DNA from 4 places in the Lelliottia sp. JS-SCA-14 genome. Region 2 is predicted to be linked to each of the others. Evidence: predicted binding sites of a transcription regulator. Region 2 holds the regulator's gene; each other region holds the start of a gene.
The links. Region 2 encodes PurR, which represses purine synthesis genes. Its sites were predicted from a motif close to CANGCAAACGTTTGCNTG; they were not measured.

Region 1 (4,468 bases), 1.5 Mb from region 2:
TTGATACGCCAGCGCAGTATTCGCAGGTCGCGCAATGGAGTGGTCGAGCCTGCACGATGACTTCAAAGTAATCTTTTTCTGCATCGCCCCGGTGGCCTGCCTGCCGGGGCGTTTTTTTTGGCTCGTTAAAAGAGTAACCCGAAGCTGAAGCGGCTGCTCAGCCCCAGGTCGATGGCCTGCTGAACGGCGGGAACCGCCAGCAGCGCCAGAATGATCGCCGCAACCAAAAGTCGGGTTGCCATCACTTCTCTTCCTGCTGCAGAAGCTGCTGCTCTTTTTGCACTTTGCGCAGCAGGAGCCACATCCGCACGGTTCTCACCGCCATATTACGCGCCGCCGAGCTGGGCGGGAGCGGGTCTGGCACCAGTGCGTCGTGGGAGACGCGGAAAGGCACGCTTCCATTCAGCGTCAGGTTAGCGACAATCGCCGTCAGCGTGCCGATGGTGATCCCGCTGTGCAGGAACAGCTGAACCATCGGCGGGAACTGGCTAAACAGATTAGGCACCAGTACCGGCATCATGCCGAGGCCCAGGGTCAACGCCACCACCATCCCGTTGTTGTTATTGCGGTAGTTCACCTGTCCCAGCGTGCGAATGCCGGACACGGCCACCATCCCGAACATCACAATCCCCGCGCCGCCGAGCACCGGTTTCGGGATCAGCACCACCAGCGCCGCCATTTTGGAGAAAATGCCCATCAGCACCAGAATCATTCCCGAGACGGAAACCACATAGCGGCTGCGAACGCCCGTCAGGCCGATCAGCCCGACGTTCTGCGCAAAGGCGGCGTAGGGGAACAGATTAAAGAAGCCGCAGAAGGTGGTCGCCAGCCCGCAGGTGTTAAGGCCATTGCGCAGCATCACCGCATCCACTTTTTTGCCCACGATATCGCCCGTCGCCATCATCGATGACATGGTTTCTACCATCACGACCACCATCACCATCGACAGCAGCGCGACGGGGATAATGTGAAACTCAGGCTTCGCGAAGGGCATCACCGTCGGCAGGTGGATCCACGGGGTGGTATGGACGAGGCTGAAATTAAGCGGCTTGAAGAAACTCCACAGCACGGTACCAATTACCAGTCCGATCAGCACGGAGGTGTTTTTAATTACCCCCGAGGCGAAGGTGTAAATATTAAGGATAATCACCAGGGTGATGGCCCCCATCAGCAGGCAGAACAGATTGCCGAATCCGGGCATTTCGCTTGAGCCACCGCCAATCCAGCCTCCCGCCACGGGCATAATCGACAGGCCGATCAGCGTAACGATCCCGCCCATCACCACTTTCGGGAAGAAGCGGACCAGGCGGCTAATCCAGGGCGCGCAGCAGAGAATGAAAACCCCCGAGACAATCACCGCGCCGGAAATCCCGCCGATGCCGTACTGCTTGCCGATCAGTACCATCGGGATCAGTGCGGCAAAAGTACACCCCTGAATCAGCGGCAGTTTACAGCCCAGCCACTGGGTCGCGCCCATGGACTGAATGATGGTGGCGATGCCGCAGACAAACAGATCGGCACTGATCAGTAGAATAATATGCTCGGGGGGAAGCCCCACCGCGCTGCCCACCACGAGCGGCACCGCCACCGCACCGGCGTACATCACCAGCACATGCTGCAGACCGTAGAGGATCATTTGAGTTATGGGCAGAATTTCGTCAACCGGAGCGGTTGACCCTGTGGCTCGTGGAGCCGGAATGGCCATGTCTTTCATAAAAAGGTTGTCTCCTGTACGACCCCAGCACACCGATTGGGTTGAAAGCTGAAGTTACGATTCGAAGGCCTTAGCCTCCCTGCGCTGATGAGATCACCAGCATGTTGCGCACACGGAGAGTGTTATGCGTAAGCTGTGCCAGAAATGAATGCGCAAACCCGTGATGAATATATTCTGTGAATTAAATCACGCGTCGTCGGAAATAATGAAATGCCCTGAAATAAGTTTGCGAGGCGAATTCCAATACACACTCTCTGGCGATATCACATTGAGAAGAATTATCTCTCATAATGGTATGGTCATCGCAGATAGCGTCCATATTTTCAAAAGGTTAACGTTTTAAATATCCGGGTTGCCGAGCGAGTTTTTGATATGGCTCGCAAAATGGCGTTTCGAAAAATCCCTCAACCAAACATCGCCTGATAATTGCATAGCGTCCCTGAGTCATTTCAGAATAATAAAGGGAAGCAAATGAATAAATTTATTGTCGCGGATGCGGCGAATTGTATTGGCTGCCATGCCTGCGAAGTCGCCTGCGTTCTCTCCCATCACCAGGATAGCTGGCCGCAGCAGCGAAGTGATTTTCTTCCGCGCATTCATGTCATTTTTAAGCGCGGTGCCAGCAGCGCTACCACCTGCCATCATTGCAATGACGCGCCCTGCGTCGCCGTTTGCCCTACCCAGGCGCTGTTATTCGCCAACGACAGCGTGCAGTTCCGCCAGGAGGCGTGCATCGGCTGTAAAAACTGCGTCATCGCCTGTCCGTTTGGGGCCATTGAGATGGTGGCGAACGACGAGTCATCGCCGCTGCTGGCGCAAAAATGCGATCTGTGCAGTGAAAATGCCTCCGGGCAACAGGCCTGCGTGGCGAACTGCCCGACGCAGGCGCTGCGCCTGGTAGACGAAAAGGCGCTCAACCAGCTCAGGCGCGAACGGCAAATCCGCTCGGCGCTGGGGCAGCAGCAGGAGCCGCATCACGGAATCCGACGCCAGGAGATGTTGAACAAACCGCCGCGCATCGGGGCGAAAAAGGTCGATGCCGAACAGCGCAAACAGCATTTCGACGAGATTTACCGCCCGCTTGCAAAGTGCGATGCCGGATATGAAAGCGAGCGCTGCCTGAGCTGCGCGCAAAAAGCCTGGTGCAACTGGACCTGTCCGCTGCATAACGCGATTCCGGATTTCATCCGTCTGGTGAATGAGGGCAAAATTATTGAGGCCGCCGAGCTGTGCCATCAGAGCAGCTCGCTGCCGGAAATCTGTGGCCGGGTGTGCCCGCAGGACCGACTCTGCGAAGGGGCCTGCACGCTGAAAAACGAAGGCGGATCGGTGGCGATCGGCAATCTTGAGCGCTATATCACCGATACCGCTCTGGCGACGGGCTGGCGACCAACAATCGGCGAAGTGGTGCCGCGCAAAGAGCGGGTGGCGGTGATCGGGGCCGGGCCTGCGGGGCTGGGCTGTGCCGATATTCTGGCGCGCGCGGGTGTGCAGGTGGATGTGTTTGATCGTCATCCGGAAATTGGCGGGCTGCTGACCTTTGGCATTCCGCCTTTCAAACTCGATAAAAATATTCTTGCGGTGCGGCGCGAAATTTTCAGTGAAATGGGGATTCGTTTTCACCTTAATCAGGAGGTGGGCCGCGATATCGCTTTCAATGAGCTGGTGGACATCTATGACGCTGTGTTCCTCGGCGTGGGCACCTACGGCCTGATGGCCGCAGGGCTGGAGGGCGAAACGCTGCCGGGTGTCATTCAGGCGCTGCCTTTCCTGATCGCCAGTACCCGCGAAGTGATGGGCCTCGAAGAGGTGGCGGAGTACCCGCTGACCGAAATCAAGGGCAAACGCGTAGTTGTGCTCGGCGGCGGTGATACGGCAATGGACTGCCTGCGCACCGCCATCCGTCGGGGGGCCGCCAGCGTCACCTGCGCCTATCGCCGCGATGAGCAAAGTATGCCCGGCTCGAAGAAAGAGGTCGGTAACGCACGCGAAGAGGGCGTGGAGTTTCAGTTCAACGTGCAGCCGCGCGTTATTCAGTCCAACCGCAAAGGCCAGGTGAGCGCCATTGGGCTGATCCGCACTGAAATGGGCGAGCCCGGCCCGGATGGACGCCGCCGTCCGCAGCCGGTGGCCGGGTCGGAATTTGAACTGCCTGCCGACGTGCTGATCATGGCCTTTGGTTTCCAGGCGCACGATATGCCGTGGCTGCGCGGGAACGGGATCGCGCTCGACCGCTGGGGGCAAATTTGCACCGGAGGGAAAGATCGCGGCACGACGCAAACCAGCAACGACAAGGTTTTTGCGGGCGGAGACGCCGTTCACGGCGCGGATCTGGTGGTCACGGCGATGGTGGCCGGACGGCAGGCGGCGCAGGAGATGCTGACGCTGTTTAAGCGTAAGGAGGAAGCATGACGCGTTTTATTTTTGCCAGCCCGGAAGCTTGTATTGGCTGTCGGACCTGCGAACTGGCCTGCGCGCTGGAGCACGGCGCGCCGGGCGGCAAACTTCAGCCGCGACTTACCGTGCTGCGCCTGAATACCCTGAGCGTTCCGGTGATGTGTCATCAGTGCGAGAACGCGCCCTGCGTGGCGGTCTGTCCGAGCGGAGCGTTATCGATGGGGAAAGAGCGGGTTGAAGCCGATGCCGGAAAATGTATCGGCTGCCAGCGCTGTGCGGTGGTTTGTCCGTTTGGCGCGATCACCATTGAGATTAAGGCTGGGGAATTACCGGCGATGGTGAAATGCAGTCTGTGTG
Region 2 (4,468 bases):
TGATGGCGGCGGCAGGGGTCTGTAAATCCGCCTGCATCGCGGCAAACGCGGGCAGGTACATGTCGGTGGCCAGGAAGCCCAGCACGCTTAAGCCGCCGAGCCAGACCAGGAATCCTTTGTTGGGTTGCATTGTTTTTATTTCCTAAAGAGGGCAGGTATTCACTGGCGCAGAGTGTAGGGAGTGCAAACTGCCTTGTGAAACGCTAATATTTGGTGGTTGCATTCAAAAATTTTGCAGGCAAAAAATGTGGTCTGAATATTCCTTAGAAGTGGTTGATGCGGTTGCGCGTAACGGCAGCTTTAGCGGCGCGGCCCAGGAACTGCACCGCGTTCCGTCTGCGGTGAGCTATACCGTGCGTCAGCTTGAAGAGTGGCTGGCGGTTCCGCTGTTTGAGCGCCGCCACCGCGACGTCGTCCTGACGCCTGCGGGCGTCTGGTTTTTGAAAGAAGGGCGATCTGTTATCAAAAAAATGATGATCACCCGCGAGCAGTGTCAGCAGATTGCCAACGGCTGGCGCGGCCATCTTGCCATTGCAGTCGATAACATCGTCAAACCGGAGCGCACCCGCCAGATGGTGGTCGATTTTTATCGCCACTTCTCGGACGTGGAGCTGCGCGTCTCCCAGGAGGTGTTCAACGGCGTGTGGGATGCGCTCTCTGACGGCAGGGTGGAGATGGCGATCGGTGCCACGCAGGCGATCCCGGTGGGCGGACGCTATGCCTTTCGCGATATGGGAGCCCTGAGCTGGACCTGCGTCGTGGCGCGCGATCATCCCCTCGCCGCCATTGAAGGTCCGCTGAGCGATGACACGTTGCGCAACTGGCCGTCGCTGGTGCTGGAAGACACGTCCCGCTCGCTGCCAAAACGCATCACCTGGCTGCTGGATAACCAGCGGCGGGTGGTGGCCCCAGACTGGGAAACCTCGGCGACCTGTCTTTCCGCAGGGCTGTGCGTCGGCATGGTGCCGGTGCATTTTGCGCGCCCGCGCATCGATCGCGGTGAGTGGGTGGCATTAACGCTGGAAAACCCGTTCCCGGATGCGGCCTGTTGCCTGACCTGGCAGCAAAACGATATGTCACCGGCGCTGGCGTGGCTGCTGGAGTATCTGGGGGATAGCGAAACGCTGAACAGAGAGTGGCTGAAGGAGCCGGAATAACCGGCCCCTCAGAGATGATTAACGGCGGTAATCGCGGAACGGACCGTCGGCGACGGAGCGGCGTTCAATCAGGCGCGGGTGGACTTCAATCGACTGCGACTCTTCACGTTTGCTGACGATGCGGTCCATCAGCATGTTGAAGGCCGTTTCACCCAGCGAGTCTTTCGGCTGGTGAATGGTCGTCAGCGCCGGGGTGAAGTAGCGGGCGTTGCGCACGTTATCGTACCCGATCACAGAAATGTCCTGCGGGACGCGCAAACCGAGTTCGTCGGCTGCGCAAAGGGCGCCCATCGCCATAATATCACCGCCGATAAAGACCGCGGTCGGACGATGTGACTGGGAGACAATCTGCTGCATGGCGCGATAGCCGGACTCAGGCTCGAAGTCGCCCTGCACGATCCAGTTTTCCGGCACCGTGATCAGCGCTTCTTCCATCGCTTTCATGAAGCCAGCCAGACGGCCTGCGCCGGTGTTGCGCTCCAGCGGACCCGGGATCACGCCGATTTCGCGGTGACCGCGTTCAATCAGGTAACGGCCCGCCATGTAGCCGCCTTCAAAGGCGTTGTCGTTCACGGAGTCGGTGAAATCGGCGCGGGTATCGCCCCAGTCCATCACCACCATCGGGATGTGACGATACTCTTCCAGCATCGAGAGCACGGATTCCGGGTATTCAGAACACATCACCAGCAGGCCATCGACGCGCTTTTGCGCCATCATTGACAGGTAAGCGCGCTGCTTTTCCTGGCTGTTCCAGGCGTTGCCGAGAATCAGGGTGTAGCCCTTCTGGAAGCAGTTTTTCTCAACGGCTTCGATGATCTCCGCGAAATAGGCGGCTTCGCTGCTGGTCGCCAGCAGGCCGATCGATTTGGTGTGATTCACTTTCAGGCTGCGCGCCACGGCACTCGGAGAGTAGTGCAGCTCTTTGATGGCAGCCCATACGGCGTTGCGCGTCTCTTCCGCAACAAAACGCGTTTTGTTAATTACATGTGATACGGTTGTAGTGGAAACGTTTGCGCGTTTCGCCACATCTTTAATTGTTGCCATTACATGTCACTCCAGACCATATCTTAAACTCCTGAAATACTTAAAGGTAAACGTTTGCCTTCTCTCACCCTTATCTCGCAATGTGAATTGCGATACGCCGGGAAAACGACTCAGAACGTCAGGAGGGGGTCAGTGGCCGGTACGCTTATAAATTTAGCGTGGAATTTTGTCTTATCTTGATGAAAAGGGGAAGAGCAAAAACGGTTATCAGTCTAAATCCAGGAAGATTTTTGGGGGAAACTGTGTAAAAATGAGCAAGCTCACTTTTCGTAAGGTGATTAAAAGGAGAAAAATTGATGAGTACCGATCTGAAGTTTTCGCTGACCACGACCGTTATTGTGCTGGCTTTGATTGTTGCAGCAGGTCTGACCGCAGCCCTGCACTGATTTAAGCGGGGGAGAGTTCTCTCCCTCGTCTCCTCTCCCTGATTGTTACCCATCCTGCAAAAATCTTTTGCTAATTTGTTAACTTCTCATTTTTTGTGATTGATGTCATGCTTTTGCCATCTTAGTCCTGTGTCGCGCGATGACGACGACACGGCATCCGGAGTTAACAATGAAAATCAATTTTCCCCTGCTGGCCCTGGCGATTGGCGCTTTTGGCATCGGCACCACCGAGTTTTCCCCGATGGGGCTGCTGCCCGTCATTGCTAAAGGTGTGGATGTCTCCATTCCGGCGGCGGGGATGCTCATCAGCGCCTATGCGATTGGGGTGATGATCGGTGCGCCGCTCATGACGCTGCTGCTCTCCCATCGTGCCCGCCGCAATGCGCTGATCTTCCTGATGGCGATTTTTACCCTTGGCAACGTGCTGTCGGCGATTGCGCCGGATTACACGACGCTGCTGCTGTCGCGCATTCTGACCAGCCTGAACCACGGCGCGTTCTTTGGCTTAGGGTCGGTAGTAGCCGCGAGCGTGGTGCCAAAACATAAGCAGGCGAGCGCGGTGGCGACGATGTTTATGGGCCTGACCATCGCCAACATTGGCGGCGTTCCGGCGGCGACCTGGCTCGGTGAAGTCATCGGCTGGCGGATGTCGTTCCTGGCCACCGCCGGGCTGGGCGTGGTGGCGATGCTCGCGCTGTTCTTCTCCCTGCCGAAAGGCGAGGCGGGTGAGCGCCCGGACGTGCGTAAAGAGCTGTCAGTGCTGGTGCGCCCGCAGGTGCTGTCTGCCCTGTTAACGACGGTGCTCGGCGCAGGTGCGATGTTCACGCTCTACACCTATATCTCTCCCGTGCTGCATGACATCACCCACGCCACGCCGCTGTTTGTGACGGCGATGCTGGTCCTGATCGGCGTGGGCTTCTCACTCGGGAACTATCTCGGCGGCAAGCTGGCGGATCGCTCGGTCACCGGTACGCTGAAAGGCTTCTTAACCCTGCTGATTGTAATTATGCTCGCCATTCCCTGGCTGGCGCGTAACGAATTCGGTGCGGCCATTGCGATGGTGGTGTGGGGCGCGGCGACCTTTGCGGTGGTTCCGCCGTTGCAGATGCGCGTGATGCGTGTGGCACACGAAGCGCCGGGTCTGTCGTCGTCCGTGAATATCGGCGCGTTTAATCTCGGTAATGCGCTCGGCGCGGCAGCGGGTGGGGCGGTGATTTCGGGCGGGCTGGGATACAGCTTTGTCCCGGTGATGGGGGCGATTATTGCGGCTCTTGGTCTGCTGCTGGTTCTCACATCCGGTCGCAAAGAGCCGGAACCGGCAAGCGTGACGGAATAAACCAAAAACGCAGAAGGGCAAAACCCTTCTGCGTGTCTCTTACGCGGCGAAGTTCTTCGCCACAAATTCCCAGTTAACCAGCGCCCAGAAGTGCTCAAGGTAGTTCGGGCGAGCGTTACGGTAATCGATATAGTAAGCGTGTTCCCACACATCGACGGTCATCAGCGGTTTCGCGCTGGTGGTCAGTGGGGTGCCTGCGTTAGAGGTGGAAACGATAGCCAGTTTGCCATCTGCCTCTTTCACCAGCCACGTCCAGCCAGAACCGAAGTTCTTGATTGCGGCGTCAGTAAACTTCGCTTTGAAATCAGCAAAGCTGCCAAACGCGGCATTGATCGCTGCAGCCAGTTCACCGGTCGGTTCGCCACCGGCGTTCGGGGCCAGGCAGTGCCAGTAGAACGTGTGGTTCCAGACCTGAGCCGCGTTGTTGAACACGCCACCTTCAGAGCTACGCACGATCTCTTCCAGCGTTTTGCCTTCAAACGCAGTGCCTTTCACCAGATTGTTCAGGTTAGTGACATAGGTCTGATGGTGTTTGCCGTAGTGAT
Region 3 (4,468 bases), 1.4 Mb from region 2:
TCGCGCCACGAGCTGGAAGCGAACGATTTTAAAGAGTAGTACCGCAAAATTTGACTGACTATGATACTGTGAGCAATCGATTACGAGGCTACAGACAGGCGAGCGTTTAAGGACCCACCATGAAAAAGATTGATGCGATTATTAAACCTTTCAAACTGGATGATGTGCGTGAAGCGCTGGCGGAAGTCGGTATCACCGGGATGACAGTCACCGAAGTGAAAGGCTTTGGTCGCCAGAAAGGTCATACCGAGTTGTACCGTGGCGCAGAGTACATGGTGGATTTCCTGCCGAAAGTGAAAATCGAAATTGTGGTGACCGACGATATCGTGGATACCTGCGTGGATACCATTATCCGCACGGCGCAGACCGGTAAAATTGGTGACGGCAAGATCTTCGTCTTTGACGTGGCGCGCGTGATCCGTATTCGTACGGGTGAAGAAGACGACGCGGCGATTTAAGCAAAGGGGTGCGGTCTGTTGCCCTCACCCCAATCTTCTCCCACGGGGAGAGGGCGAAAACATTAAAAACGGCAACGATGTTGCCGTTTTGCATTTACCTGGTAGGCCGGGTAAGGCGAAGCCGCCACCCGGCTTTTTTGGCCTACAGCACCTTATGCGGACCAAAGCATTCGTAATGAATCTGCTCTGCATTCACACCCAGCTCAACCAACTGACCCGCTGCAAACTGCATAAACCCGACCGGACCGCAAAGATAAAACTGCATCGCCGGATCGCTGAACAACCCTTCCTGAGTCCGTAAATCCATCAGCCCTGCGCTATCAAACCGGTCTCCGCTTTCAGGCTGATTAAACCAGACGTGAGACGCGAAGCGCGGCAGCGTGGCACCCAGCGTTTTCACTTCGTCAGCAAAAGCATGTACCTGGCCGTTTTGTGCCGCGTGGAACCAGTTAACCTGCGCACTGTGGTTTGACGCCGCGAGGGTATCCAGCATCGCCAGCATCGGCGTTTGCCCGACGCCCGCAGAGATCAGCGTCACCGGCGTATTCGTTTCCACCGCCATAAAGAAATCACCCGCCGGAGCTGCCAGATGCACGACATCGCCGACGCTGGCGTGGTTATGCAACCAGTTAGAGACCTGACCGCCGTCTTCACGTTTCACCGCAATGCGGTAGCCTTTGCCGTTCGCTTGACGAGTCAGAGAATATTGACGAATTTCCTGATGCGGGAACCCTTCAGGCTTCAGCCACACGCCGAGATACTGGCCCGGCTGATAATCCGCGACCGGCTGCCCGTCGACCGGCTCAAATTCAAAGCTGGTGATAAGCGCGCTGCGTGGGGTCTTCTCCACGATACGGAACGCGCGCGTGCCTTCCCAGCCGCCGTTTTTTGTGGCGTGCTCGCTGTAGATCTGCGCTTCGCGGTTGATAAACACGCCGGCCAGCACGCCGTAGGCTTTGCCCCAGGCGTCCAGCACTTCCTGTCCAGGGCTGAACATCTCGTCCAGCGTCGCCAGCAGATGGCCGCCGACGATGTCATATTGCTCGGGCTGAATCTGGAAGCTGGTGTGCTTCTGAGCGATTTTCTCAACGGCAGGCAGCAGCGCAGCCAGATTTTCAATATTGCTGGCATAGGCGGCGATGGCGTTAAACAGGGCTTCGCGCTGATCGCCGTTGCGCTGGTTGCTCATGTTGAAAATCTCTTTGAGCTCCGGATTATGCGCAAACATACGATCGTAGAAATGGGCGGTGAGTTTAGGGCCGGTTTCGACCAGCAGGGGAATGGTGGCTTTCACTGTAGCGATGGTTTGAGCGTCTAACATAGCAACTTCCTTTGACGGTTATTTTAATGATGCATTTTAGATGCATCTTATAAAAAATAACCCTGTGTTGTAAATGGTTCTTTGCATCATGAAATAGTTGCATCACAAACCTGAAAAGAAATCCATTGAAAAGCACGAGGTCTTTATTCCTCAAACCCTTGCGTGGCGTGGAGGTAAACGTTTGCGTAAAATCCTTTGTCAAGACCTGTTATCGCAACACTATTCGGTTATACTGTTGCCCGTCGTCTATCAGGACAGCCTTTTTTAGGCCAAATTTTATTGTTAGCTGAGTCAGGAGATGCGGATGTTAAAGCGTGAAATGAACATTGCCGATTATGATGCCGAACTGTGGCAGGCTATGGAGCAGGAAAAAGTACGTCAGGAAGAGCACATCGAACTGATCGCCTCCGAGAACTACACCAGCCCGCGCGTGATGCAGGCGCAGGGTTCTCAGCTGACCAACAAATATGCAGAAGGTTACCCGGGCAAGCGCTACTACGGCGGTTGCGAATACGTTGATATCGTTGAACAACTGGCGATTGACCGTGCAAAAGAGCTTTTCGGCGCAGACTACGCGAACGTTCAGCCGCACTCTGGTTCTCAGGCTAACTTCGCGGTCTACACCGCGCTGCTGCAGCCGGGCGATACCGTTCTCGGTATGAACCTGGCGCAGGGTGGTCACCTGACTCACGGTTCCCCGGTTAACTTCTCCGGCAAACTGTACAACATCATCCCTTATGGTATTGATGAGTCCGGTAAAATTGACTACGAAGACATGGCGAAGCAGGCGCAGACCCACAAACCGAAGATGATCATCGGTGGTTTCTCTGCTTACTCCGGCGTGGTTGACTGGGCAAAAATGCGTGAAATCGCAGACAGCATCGGCGCATACCTGTTCGTGGATATGGCACACGTTGCCGGTCTTATCGCGGCAGGCGTTTACCCGAACCCGGTTCCACACGCGCACGTCGTGACCACCACCACCCACAAAACCCTGGCGGGTCCGCGCGGCGGCCTGATCCTGGCGAAAGGCGGTGACGAAGATCTGTATAAGAAACTGAACTCTGCCGTGTTCCCAAGCGCACAGGGCGGCCCGCTGATGCACGTGATCGCGGCCAAAGCAGTGGCGCTGAAAGAAGCGATGGAGCCAGAGTTCAAAGTCTATCAGCAGCAGGTTGCCAAAAACGCCAAAGCGATGGTGGAAGTATTCCTGAACCGCGGTTACAAAGTGGTTTCTGGCGGCACTGAGAACCACCTGTTCCTGCTGGATCTGGTGGACAAAAACCTGACCGGTAAAGAAGCCGATGCCGCGCTGGGCCGTGCTAACATCACCGTCAACAAAAACAGCGTTCCAAACGATCCGAAGAGCCCGTTTGTGACCTCCGGTATCCGTATCGGTTCTCCGGCTGTGACTCGCCGCGGTTTCAAAGAAGCCGAAGTGAAAGAGCTGGCTGGCTGGATGTGTGATGTTCTCGACAACATCAACGATGAAGCGGTGATCGAACGTATCAAAGGTAAAGTGCTGGATATCTGCGCACGTTTCCCTGTTTACGCGTAAGTTTTCGCTTCAATTAAAAAAGGCCGCTTGCGCGGCCTTTTTTATTGTCTGCGAATCATGTCGGCCCGATAAGCGAGGGTGTTAACGACGGTCAATCGATATCGCCCCCGGCCCGGTCACCGCCAGCAGCAGAAACGCCCCGGCAATACTCACATTCTTGTAGAAGTTAATCATGTTCGGCATCACCGCATCGCCGCTCATATCCCAGTAATGGTGACCAATCACCGCCGTCCCCAGCGTATAGAAGACGAATAACACCGCCAGCGGTCGGGTAAAGAACCCGAGCACAATCAAAATTGCGGCGGGCACTTCCATGATCACCGCAATAATCGCCGCCAGCATCGGCATCGGTGCGCCGAGGGACGTCATATATTGCACCGTTCCATCAAACCCGGTCATTTTCGGAATACCAAAAATAATAAACAACACAACGACCGCAATACGTGCAATCAGCAGAACCAGCGAGCGGGACTGACCGAAATCGAAATAGCGTAGAGTGTTCATGGCAGGCTCGTTATTGAGGGGGCATATTTTAAAGTTAATACACAACTCGTGAAATCGCCATTCGTGTTTTTATCCCGAATCAGACAAATGAGTGATTTTAATTCCTGAGACTGCGGCATTGCATACGGGAGGTGTGTAAAATCCGCTTTTTTCTTTGGTAAGGGAATACACATGCATTGCATTGAATGTCAGCAGCAGGAAGCCAATAAAGGGTCAGGGCTTTGCGACCCGTGTGAACGTGTTTTTTTGAAGCAAATTAATGGATTTCTGTATCTTCCCGCTGCGGGATTAACGATTAACCTCGGCCTGTTACTCTTAGGCGTGCTAGGGATTATCGCGTCGATGATCGGTGTCTGGCCCTATGCCAACAGGATAAACTGGTTTGATGTTGGCTATATGGCCTTGACGATACTTCACTTCGTGATAACCGTATGTGCAAGCTGGTGCTTTTTTAAAAAGAAAAAACATACTCGCATCTTGATGATTGCTTATTATCTGGCCGGAATGATATCTGTTCTCTATTATTATGGTATTCCAGTCTGTTTTTACGACGCAAAGATGGATAGCAAAGATATCTCTTTTGCAACGACATCTGTAATAGCGGCAGTCATCTGGATACCTTATTTC
Region 4 (4,468 bases), 1.1 Mb from region 2:
TTGGTATCACGATACATTTTGTCCTGATCGACAAATACGCCTTTGGTCGGATAACGACCCAGCCACATATTGTCCATAACAGAACGCTGAAGCACCAGGTTTAATTCCTGGTGTACCATCGAAATCCCATTCTCCAGTGCTTCTTTGGCGGAATGGAAGTCGATCTCTTTCCCCTGAAAAAGAATGCTACCAGAATCTTTTTGGTAGATCCCAAAAAGGCATTTTAATAATGTCGATTTACCCGCACCGTTCTCCCCCATCAACGCATGAATAGAGTGAGGACGCACTTTTAAATTAACATTATCGAGAGCCTTAACGCCGGGGAAGGACTTGTTAATACTGCTCATTTCTAACAAGAATTCGCCTGACGACTGAGTATTTGTGCTGACCATAATTATACCTTGACGGCCTCGCATATCGCGTTATAAAAGGGCGCAACGAATTGCGCCCTGTGAGAACAGGCAATAAACTTATTTACCGATAAACTCAGCCAGGTTTGACTGGTCTACGCCCACGTAAGGTACGCGAACAATTTTGTTCTCGATTTTCCAGGTAGTGCCATCAGCCGCACCTTTGCCGTCGGCCAGGTTTTTCGCCAGATCGAAGGTGGCTTTCGCCTGGTTGTTGGCATCGTTCAGCACGGTACCGGCCATTGCGCCAGATTTCACCAGGGCCAGCGCTTCTGGCAGTGCATCCACGCCGAAGACCGGAATAGAAGATTTGTTGTGTGCTTTCAGCGCTTCAACCGCACCCATTGCCATCGCATCGTTGTTGGCAATAACCACTTCGATTTTGTTAGCGTTCGGGCCAGACAGCCACGCGTCCATCTTATCTTTTGCCTGAGCGGTATCCCACATTGCGGTGTCTAACGCCAGCTGCTGAGTTTTCAGACCTTTGTCGTTCAGCTCTTTGATAACGTAGGTAGTACGTGCTTCAGCATCCGGATGGCCCGGCTCGCCTTTCAGCAGCACGAACTGAATTTGACCGTCTTTGTTCAGGTCCCAGTTCGGGTTCGCTGCCCAGTGTTTCGCGATCAGATCGCCCTGAATAATACCGGACTCTTTAGAGTCAGTACCGACGTAGAAGGCTTTGTCATAGCTGTCCAACGCTTTGCGGGAAGGCTCTTTGTTGAAGAAGACGATTGGCACATTCTGGCCGCGCGCTTTCTCAATCACGGTACCTGCTGCCGCTGGGTCAACCAGGTTGATAGCCAGGGCTTTCACGCCTTTCGCCAGCAGAACGTCGATCTGGTCGTTCTGTTTTGACTGGTCGTTCTGGGAGTCATTCATCAGCAGCTGAACGTCTGGCGCTGCTTTAGCATCTTTCTCGATCGCTTTACGCACAACAGACATAAAGTTGTCGTCGTATTTATAGATTGTCACACCAATACGGGTATCCGCAGCGTGCGCAGCCGCACCAAAAAGCATGCTTGCCATAACAGCAGACAGAGTCAACACCTTCTTATTCATGGTATCTCCGGTTTTTTTTATGCAGGGTAGTTCTTGTGAATAACGGTCGGCGGGCAGGTGTTAACAAAACGTTACTGACAGCCGAAGTTCACTTATAAAATTTCTATCTTCCGTGTTCGGTAACGCTCCAGTAATGCGTTTTATTTGTCGTTTGGGGCACTTTAGCTATAGTGAAAGTGATTAATCACCGTTACATAGCGTTTCAGCTCCTAAAACGCTGACATCATAGTCAGCGGCTTGTTAAGATACTGTGAATTTACTCACAGATTGAAAACGGTTACATCGCCCGATGTAATCAGTTAGTGATCGGAGCCACAATTTGCTTAACAGCCACTGAATGACGACGCACTAAAGTCGGCATGAAACAGTGTGTTGCGCTCACATCCTGCTGCCCTGCGGCCCCCTGTAACGCCAGCTCCGTCGCCAGTCGGGCCATTGACGCAATCGGGTAACGCACGGTGGTAAGCTGCGGATCCGTGTAACGGGCTATCGGAATATCATCAAAACCAATCAATGACAGATGCTGCGGCACCGCAATGCCGTTGTCTTTCAGCGCGGTCAGCGCCCCGGCGGCCATGCTGTCGTTGTAGGCAAAGACGGCGGTCAGCTGCAGGTTACGCCCGAGTAGCTCGACCATTGCGGCCTCCCCTCCCGGCATGTCCGGCGATCCGGTGCCAATCCAGCTGTCGGACGGCACAATCCCGGCCTCTTTCAGGGCGTTTTGCCACCCTTCCCGACGCATATCGTCATCTTCAATATGGTGACTGGAGGCGAGATAGCCGATGCGCTGATGGCCGTTATTGAGCAGCATGCGCGTCGCCATCATCGCCCCGCTGACGTTATCCAGCGTCACGCAGCGATGGGCGTAGCCCGGCACCACGCGGTTAATCAGAACCATACCGGGGATCTGATCCATAAACCCGGCCAGCTCTTCATCGCTGAGAGCTTTTGAGTGGACAATCAGGGCGTTACATCGCTGGCGAATCAGCACCTCAATGGCATGACGCTCTTTTTCAGCCTCGTGATAGCTGTTACCGATCAGCACATATTTGTGGTGCTGCTGGGCGACAACGTCCACGGCTTTCACCAGCGCGCCAAAGAAGGCATCCGACACATCCATCACCACCACGCCGATGGTGTCGCTCACCTGGGTGGCGAGCGCCTGCGCATTGGCGTTGGGCCGATAGCCAAGCTGCGTCACCGCTTTCATCACGGTTTCACGCGTTTCAGGGCTGACCAGCGCGCTGTTGTTCAGCACGCGTGAGACGGTAGCAACAGAAACACCCGCGATGCGGGCTACGTCACGAATGGTGATCATATTCACCATCCTTAAATGGATTGCAGCAACTCACAGACACCCCCTGTGTTTAGCAAGGAGGCTATTCTGGCAGTGACGAAGAGGGGACTACGTGAAGAAGGTCACACAGATGAAAACGTTTACATCCGTTTTGTTAATGATTGTGATCCAGATCGTTATCTGGATGTATTACTCAATGATACACCTGCAGCACGTGCGGTTAATTGACGCCACAGCCATTCCAGCGGTCCCTGACGGAAAAAGCGCAGCCAGATGACGGAAAACACCATGTTCACTGCCCAGACCGGAATAACAAACGCCAGCAGCTGGAGTCGGTCGAATTTCATAAACAGGCCGAACCGATAGAAAAGCGTGGTGCAGATCAGGGTTTGCAGCAGGTAATTGCTCAGCGCCATGCGCCCAACGCAGGCCACGGCAGCCACCAGCCTGAAGCGCGCGAGCTGCGGCCAGAAGCCATAAATCAGCGCTGCGTAGCCGATGGTCTGGAACGGTGCGCCCAGCTCACGCGGGGCCTGTAACAGGAACGCACACCAGCGGTAGTCCCAGTCCAGCACCCACTGCGCGACGACGGCGGGAAGATTAATGATCACCCCCACCAGCACCAGAATCACGCCCGTGCGGCGGTAATGGGCGAGACTAAACTCCCCTTTCAGCCAGCCGGTGCGCATCAGGGCCGCGCCCATCAGCATCATTCCTGCCAGCTGCCAGCCGTACTGCGCGCCGAGCGCAATCAGGTTATCGCCGAGCATATCGGCGCGATTGCTGATGGCTTCAACGCCGCCTTTGAGCTTCCAGAACTGCTCATACTGCAGGTTCGCCGCATCCGGTATCCACGAACGGTTGGTTGCCCCGCCGGAGATCATCCCCAGCAGCACCAGCACACCGATACCAATGAGATACAGAATGACGCCGGTGTTAAACAGGTTTTTCACGTCGTGCGCGTCGCGGATCATGCGCCAGCAAATCAGGCCGACTAATCCATAAGCCAGCAGAATATCGCCGTCCCAGAAAAAGAGACCGTGGATAAAACCGAGCAGCACCAGCAGCGTCAGGCGCGACTGGATCCAGCGCTTGCCGCGTTTGAGCAGCAGCTGTAGCCCTGCGCCGAAGAGGAGTGCAAAGAGGGTGAGGAATTTAACCTGTGCGAAAAGGTCGAGGATCGCCCAGGTCCAGGCGTCGCTGCGGGTGATCTCGCCATACCAGGCAGGATTGAGATACGCCGCCTTGGGCAGACCAAAGGCGGCGATATTCAGCAGCAGGATACCGAGAATGGCCACGCCACGTACAAAATCCAGCGTGACATTACGCTCCATTTATCCTGCCCTGTGATTAGTTGTGGTGACGCACGGCGCGCAGAAACTCCTGGCGAGTGTTCTGGCTGGACTTGAACAGTCCACCCAGCGAGGTGGTGGTGGTCGCGCTGGTCGCATCGCGAACGCCACGCGCTTTCACGCAATAATGGACGGCATCAATAGATACAGCCACATTGTTGGTGCCCAGCAGCGTTTGCAGCGCCGTCAGGATCTGCTGGGTCAGACGTTCCTGCACCTGCGGACGCTGGGCGAAGAACTGCACGATGCGGTTGATCTTCGACAGACCAATCACCGTATCTTTCGGGATATAGGCCACGGTGGCTTTCCCGTCGATGGTCACGAAGTGGTGTTCGCAGGTGCTGGTCAGG

Region 1: the regulator PurR is predicted to act here: its motif matches at 1,930-1,947, upstream of U9O48_RS16995 (nucleobase:cation symporter-2 family protein).
Region 3: the regulator PurR is predicted to act here: its motif matches at 1,950-1,967, upstream of glyA (serine hydroxymethyltransferase).
Region 4: the regulator PurR is predicted to act here: its motif matches at 2,896-2,913, upstream of galS (HTH-type transcriptional regulator GalS).

What each region holds. Positions count from the first base shown of each region.
Region 1 covers NZ_CP141606.1:3,642,912-3,647,379, reverse strand. The annotation lists gene U9O48_RS17000 (NTP transferase domain-containing protein) at 1-71, shown strand, start outside; gene U9O48_RS16995 (nucleobase:cation symporter-2 family protein) at 242-1,714, opposite strand; gene ygfT (formate-dependent uric acid utilization protein YgfT) at 2,186-4,126, shown strand; gene U9O48_RS16985 (4Fe-4S dicluster domain-containing protein) at 4,123-4,468, shown strand, end outside.
Region 2 covers NZ_CP141606.1:2,157,267-2,161,734, forward strand. The annotation lists gene punC (purine nucleoside transporter PunC) at 1-130, opposite strand, end outside; gene punR (DNA-binding transcriptional activator PunR) at 246-1,157, shown strand; gene purR (HTH-type transcriptional repressor PurR) at 1,176-2,201, opposite strand; gene U9O48_RS10130 (YnhF family membrane protein) at 2,498-2,587, shown strand; gene U9O48_RS10135 (MFS transporter) at 2,757-3,923, shown strand; gene sodB (superoxide dismutase [Fe]) at 3,963-4,468, opposite strand, start outside.
Region 3 covers NZ_CP141606.1:3,523,498-3,527,965, reverse strand. The annotation lists gene glrR (two-component system response regulator GlrR) at 1-39, shown strand, start outside; gene glnB (nitrogen regulatory protein P-II) at 120-458, shown strand; gene hmpA (NO-inducible flavohemoprotein) at 601-1,779, opposite strand; gene glyA (serine hydroxymethyltransferase) at 2,084-3,337, shown strand; gene U9O48_RS16425 (DoxX family protein) at 3,419-3,841, opposite strand; gene U9O48_RS16420 (DUF2569 domain-containing protein) at 4,013-4,468, shown strand, end outside.
Region 4 covers NZ_CP141606.1:3,211,522-3,215,989, forward strand. The annotation lists gene mglA (galactose/methyl galactoside ABC transporter ATP-binding protein MglA) at 1-392, opposite strand, end outside; gene mglB (galactose/glucose ABC transporter substrate-binding protein MglB) at 471-1,469, opposite strand; gene galS (HTH-type transcriptional regulator GalS) at 1,765-2,787, opposite strand; gene yeiB (DUF418 domain-containing protein YeiB) at 2,943-4,100, opposite strand; gene folE (GTP cyclohydrolase I FolE) at 4,117-4,468, opposite strand, start outside.